2 regions of the Pseudoalteromonas sp. Z9A5 genome follow, and region 1 is predicted to be linked to the other one. Evidence: predicted binding sites of a transcription regulator. Region 1 holds the regulator's gene; the other holds the start of a gene.

Region 1 (3,436 bases):
TCAAACTCGAACCACCAAATTTATGTACGCAATTAACCATATTCTACCAATCCATTTTATGGGTGCTAATTACCAAAGTGCAGGATGAGCAGCACTTTGCTTAACGTTACCGTTAGACTACCCAGCACCTTTACCTAGTCGATTGGCATTAAGCTGTTGACCTGGTTTAACAAGGCTAAACACACGCTCCAGATCAGCGAGTAAATCTTGTATATCTTCAATACCAACCGAAATTCGAATCAACGTATCACCAACACCCGCCTCTAAACGTGCTTTTTCCTCCATTGCTGCATGAGTCATTGTCGCAGGGTGACAAATTAAGCTCTCTACCCCGCCAAGTGATTCAGCCAAACTAAAATCATGTAAGCTTGTTAAAAATGCTGCGGCATCGTTTATGTCGCCTTTAATATCAAAACTAACCATGCCACCAAAGCCAAGTTGTTGTGCTTTAGCGAGTGCATGTTGAGGATGCGACTCAAGGCCAGGATAATAAACTTGGCTAACAAATTCAGAGTTTTCAAGATATTTAGCGATTGCTAATGCATTTTCTTGGTGCTGCCTTAGGCGCACGTTCAAAGTACGTAAACCACGCAGTGTTAAATAACTATCAAATGGAGCACCTGTAATACCTATATTATTAGCCCACCAAGCAAGCTCATCACCAAGCTCTTGTGTTGCAGTAATAACAGCGCCGCCCACAACATCGGAATGTCCATTAATATATTTAGTGGTTGAATGCACCACAATATCTACACCAAACTTAATTGGGTTTTGCAGGGCTGGCGACAAGAACGTGTTATCGGCAGCCACTAATGCCCCGCATTGCTTTGCAATATCGGTTACTGCTTTTATGTCAGTTAAACGTAGCACTGGATTACTTGGTGTTTCGATCCAAATTAGTTTTGGTTTAATTGCTAATATTTTTTGAAGACTTTCTGGCTTTGTTAAATCTAAAACTTCAAGCTTTAGCAAGCCACGTTTTTGTAACGAAGTAAATAAACGGTAGCTTCCACCGTAGCAGTCGTGTGGGATCACTAATGTATCATCGTGATTAAGCAGCTGAGTTGCTAAATGCACAGCCGCCATACCTGTGGCTGTAATTATGCCGCGCACTCCACCTTCGAGCTCTGCAAGCGTCTCAGCTAAAATATCGCGATTAGGATTACCACTGCGACCGTAGTCATATGCACGCTTAGTATCGAAGTCGGCAAACGAATAAGTAGTCGATAAATAAATTGGTGCTACCACTGCTCCATGATGTTTATCGGCTTCTACACCGCTACGAACTGCAATGGTTGCTTTGTTTTTTTCGCTCATATTCGTCACCTAATTAATTTGGATGTTTAGACGTCTAAAAGAGTAATTTATTCAATTTAAGAAGTCAAAACATTTAAACCTCTAGATGGCTAAACAACAAGTATTTGACTATCTTTTTTAAATCGATAGAATTTCACGCATATTCACACGCTTTTTATGCCGTGTGAGCAATTAATAATCTGAGGCAACGATACATCTTATGGCTAAATGGAATGGTGAGTATATTCACCCATACGCAGAACACGGTAAAAAATCAGAACAAGTTAAGAAAATTACCGTTTCGATCCCACTAAATGTATTAAAGGTATTAACTGACGAACGTACTCGCCGTCAAATTAATAACCTGCGTCATGCAACAAACAGTGAGTTATTATGTGAAGCGTTTTTACATGCATTTACAGGTCAACCGTTACCTAATGACGACGACCTACGTAAAGATAACGCAGAAAAAGTACCAGAAGAAGTGAAAAAAATAATGCAAGAAATGGGGTTAGAAGTCCCTGTTTTAGATGACGAATAAATAGATAAAGTAAAACAAAAAAACCTCAGTAATTACTGAGGTTTTTTTATGACTAAATTTTACTGTGTAACGCTACTGTATAGGTTTACTGCATATAGTTTTCTGGCAACTCAATTTGCGCTACACCAGATTCAACAGCAGCAAGAGCAACCGCTCTTGCTATGCGTGGTAATAAACGTGGGTCCATTGGTTTTGGAATAATATACTGCGCACCAAATTCTAGCTTATCTACACCAGCGGCTTTTAGCACTTCAACAGGTACAGGCTCTTTTGCAATGCTGCGAATAGCTTCTACTGCTGCTATTTTCATTTCATCGTTAATAGCACTTGCGCGTACATCAAGCGCACCACGAAAAATAAACGGGAAACACAAAACATTATTAACCTGATTTGGATAATCAGAACGCCCTGTCGCCATAATTAAATCATTGCGTGCGCTGTGTGCAAGTGCAGGATCAATTTCAGGATCAGGGTTTGAGCACGCAAACACAACCGGCTTATCTGCCATAAGCTTTAAATCTTCAGCTCCTAATAAATTAGGACCTGATACACCAACGAATACATCTGCATCTGCAATTACATCTTGTAATGTGCGTTTATCAGTATTATTAGCAAATAATTTTTTATACTCATTTAGATCTTCACGGCGAGTATGGATAACTCCTTTGCGGTCCAGCATGTAAATGTGTTCACGCAGTGCGCCACACTTTATTAATAGCTCCATACATGCAACGGCCGCAGCACCAGCACCTAAGCATACAATAGTAGCATCTTCGATTGATTTTTCTTGTACTTCGAGTGCATTTAACATACCCGCAGCGGTAACGATTGCAGTGCCATGTTGATCATCATGAAAAACAGGAATACTACAGCGCTCAATGAGTGCTTTTTCAATTTCAAAACACTCTGGCGCCTTAATATCTTCAAGGTTAATACCACCGAATGTGTCGGCAATATTAGCAACCGTGTTAATAAAATCTTCTGTTGTTTTGTGCTTAACTTCAATATCGATTGAATCTAGACCCGCAAAACGTTTAAATAATAAAGCTTTACCTTCCATTACCGGCTTAGATGCAAGAGGACCTAAATTACCTAACCCTAAAATGGCAGTGCCATTGGTAATTACCGCAACCATATTGCCTTTACCGGTATATTTGTAAGCATTTGCAGGATCAGCGGCAATTTCACGCACAGGTTCGGCAACCCCTGGACTATATGCTAACGCTAAGTCTTGAACCGTTTCAGCTGGCTTAGTTAGTTCAATGCTGATTTTGCCTGGAACGGGATGAGAATGATAATGTAGTGCTTGTTCACGAAAGTCTGACATAACGCGATTGTATCCTGCAATTTAAGTTAAAGTGAGAGGTGTTGTCTGGGTTACGATACCCTTATTATTTTTAAATTCCAAGTAATATCAGATCTATCCTGTTATCTGCTAGATGCATTGATTTTAAGAGGTTTTTTTAAAAAACAGCTAAAACACAGCAACATTTCATGAGCAAAAATTCATCTAAAATATAGTTTTAAAAGCACTTTTAGCGTGTTGTGATTTTTGATGTAGCGCGCAGTTGAGACTTTAATATAAACCATATTAAATGA
Region 2 (3,436 bases), on a different contig from region 1:
AACCACCTTGTGCAAGCATAGCCGCAGTTAACGCAGCAACGCCTTTTTTGCCTTGAGGGTCGGCAGCCGCACCGGTATTGAATAAAAAGTTAACATCAATTAATGGCGAGCTATTCGTTTTATCAAGTACTTTAAATACAGGTGCCGCAGGTGCTTGTTCAAGCTTTGCAGTAAGCGCATTTAAATCAACTTCTTGCTCAAACCCTGGGGCTTTATCAAGTGCCGACATCGTTAATGTGGTACGTGCATTATCAGTAAAGTATTTATTAGCAACGGCTTTAATATCTGCGCTAGTAATGTTATCAGCCGATTTATACAACTGGTTTATAACCTCAGGATCGCGCTCAAAGTGCATGTAGCTTGCAAGGGTTGAAGCAATCGCTTGCGATGAATCTAAGCCATTAATAAAGCTGTATTTAAGGTTTGATTTTAAATCATTCAGCTTTTGCTCATCAACAAGCTCTGTACGTGCTTTTGCATAAGTGCGGTTAATAGCATCGCGCGCAGTGGCTAAATCGTCTGCGTTTTCTACTTTAACAAATACGTGTAATAAACCCGGATCTTTAGTCTCTGGGTTATAGGTAAACATTTGGCTGGCAATTTGTTTGTCGACCACGAGCTCTTGATATAAATCAGAGTTATTTGAAAAATAAAGCTGTGAGATTAAATCAAGTGCTGCTCTGTCTTTTTTAGCAGGCTCCCACGCAGCGCCTTTGTACGATACAAGCAACCAATGCCCTGGTAGCGCTTCATCTTGCTGGTGCAAATATTTTGGTGCTTGTTGCACAGGCTCTGCTTTAATGTCAGCAACGTAGTTACCTTTTTTCCAGCTGCCCCAATGATTTTTAACCATTGCCATTGTTGCTTGTGGATCTACATCGCCCACAATTACCAGCGATACATACTCAGGCTTATAAAATTTAGCAAAAAACTCTTTACCGTACGCCATTTGATCAGGCATCGCTTCTATGTCTTTAAAAAAGCCCATAGTGGTGTGTTTATACGTGTGCTTATCAAACGCTTCTTCGCGTACAGCGCTTAATAATTTACGAACTGGGCTCGCATTGTTTTTTAAGTACTCACCTTTTACCGTTTGTGCTTCGGTTCTAAATTGCTCTTCGGTGTAGGTTAAGTTTTGAAATATATCAGCTTCAAGCTCAAGTACTTTATCAAGATGCTGCTTTGAAAAGTTTAAATAGTAGTTGGTGTAATCGTTTGTTGTGTACGCGCGGTTATCAACACCTGAATTTTTTAATATGTCTGAATACACATCTTCAGGGTATTTTTGTGAGCCTTTAAACATCATGTGTTCAAAAAAGTGAGCAAAACCTGTTTTGCCCTCTTCAACTTCGTTACGCGATCCAACCGATACCGGAATTTGCAGCGACACGACATCGGGGTAATCGGTTTTAACAACCATTACGCGTAAGCCGTTTTCTAGTTCTTCAATTAAGTAATCTTGTGAAAAAACACGATCATCAGCTTTATTTACTTGTTCTTGTTGTGCTGTTGTTTGCGTGCTTTGGTTTTGCTGCATGGCGCAACCGGTTAACGCCAGCGATACCGCTAAGCTGGTTGCTAATAATTTAAATTTCATTGTTGTCCCTTTTTAAATTGAGCAAATTTATTGTTAGATTATTAATACGATTATGCCTTAAAGCGAGTAAATGTAAGAGCTTTGGCCCATTTTTTATGTAAACAACTGTGTCAATCAGCCAGTTTATTAAATTATCAGTATGAATATTCTTCATCTAAGTTGAAAAACTTTCATTAAATAAATCTATCTAGACGTCTAAATGGCTGCTATATTAAATCCATCAACACGCACTTGGCTGGAATGAGGATTATGGCTTTATCATTAAAAGAGAAAATAGAGGACACCAAACAAGGTGTTTATCTTATTGGTACTACGCCGCCTAAAATTGGTACCGATAAAGCGCAATTAAAAATCATTGCAGAAAAGCTATTGGGTCGCTTACACGAAATTGAATACGACGGTGTAATAATTTACGACATTCAAGACGAAAGCAGTCGTACAAATCAAGCGCGTCCATTTGCGTTTAAACAAACCGTTGATCCGCGTGAATACAGCCATTTAATTCGTAATTTATCTGCACAAGATGTAATTACTTATAAAAGTGTGGCGCAGCGTGGCGTAGGTGAATTTAAAGATTGGTTAAGTGAAACTAAAAACGACTACGATTTACAAAATGTAGTTTTAGTAGGTAGCCCGTCATCGGTAGGCGATATCAAGTTAAGCCTGCCTGATGCATATAAAGCATTGGCTGAGCAATCAGATGATTTCTTTTTAGGTGGCGTTACTATTGCTGAGCGCCATTCAAGCAAACGAAATGAGCATGAACGATTAATAGAAAAAACGGCACAAGGTTGTCAGTTTTTTATATCGCAAGCTGTTTACGACGCACAAGCGACTATAGAGCTAATTACTAGCTACGCACGTACATGTAAAGCACAAGGTATTACACCTCAACGTATTATATTAACGTTTACCCCGTGCGGCGGCGAAAAAACCTTAGACTTTATGCAATGGTTGGGTATTTCAGTGCCAGAAGCGACAAAATGGCGCATGCTTGATGCAGACAATACTCTAAGCGAATCAGTGCGTATTTGCCGCGAAAACCTCGACTTAATAATTAAAAGCTGTGCGCATTTAGATGTGCCGCTGGGTTTAAATATTGAAAGCTTAACAAACCGTAAAGAAGAAATTGACGCGTCAATTAACTTATATCGTTTATTAAAGGCAACAATGGAATTAAACCTAGCCGAAAAGCTAATAGCTTAAAGCCAAGGCTAAAACAAATTCCCCCCCTTCTTGGCAAGCCTCATGGCTTGCTTTTTTAATTCAGCTTAAATTAAAAACGATCATGAGCTTGTAATTAAGCTCATAATTCAACCTCCCTTAACTTGCTGATTGACCTTGTAATTAATATGGCAGTACTATCACTTAATTGTGAACCATAGAGCGTTAAAGTTTTTTGTAAATGATAATCGTAGGTAGGGAAGTCAGATAAATGGAATCAATTAATTTAACACTCAAAATTATGAGTGAACTATATGCAGGTAGCTGTTTAGAGTTGGCAGCGAACAACGCTCTCTACAACATTTCTAATATTATAACTTATATAGCCACAGTATTAGTTACACTAACGGCTATAGCGCTTCCGCTAACACAACAGTCATTACAATGGATGGAGGACAAGTACGACTCTGAAAATGTAGTTAAATACTTAAATGACAAAGCACCCATCCAAGCTAATTCAATAGTACCAAGAGTACTAATATACTTACTGTTTTCTCTAATCTATTTTTTGGCACACGAACTTTTACCAATACCTTTAAAAGCGTTCTTCTTTATCACTATCATTACCTATTTTGCATATGTCGTAGTAATGTATTCTAGGTATTTTGCTTACAT

What was found. The regulator MetJ, encoded in region 1, represses methionine synthesis genes. The targets are predictions, from matches to a motif close to TAGACGTCTAGACGTCTA.
Positions count from the first base shown of each region.
Region 2: a site for MetJ is predicted at 1,786-1,803, ahead of GQR56_RS09370 (methylenetetrahydrofolate reductase). Genes of this name have one in related genera too.

Region 1 covers NZ_WTLC01000007.1:77,397-80,832, forward strand. Annotated here, with positions in the region: gene metL (bifunctional aspartate kinase/homoserine dehydrogenase II) at 1-40, opposite strand, end outside; gene metB (cystathionine gamma-synthase) at 118-1,317, opposite strand; gene metJ (met regulon transcriptional regulator MetJ) at 1,517-1,837, shown strand; gene GQR56_RS05680 (malic enzyme-like NAD(P)-binding protein) at 1,923-3,164, opposite strand.
Region 2 covers NZ_WTLC01000014.1:100,333-103,768, forward strand. Annotated here, with positions in the region: gene GQR56_RS09365 (pitrilysin family protein) at 1-1,597, opposite strand, end outside; gene GQR56_RS09370 (methylenetetrahydrofolate reductase) at 1,847-2,803, shown strand; gene GQR56_RS09375 (hypothetical protein) at 3,033-3,436, shown strand, end outside.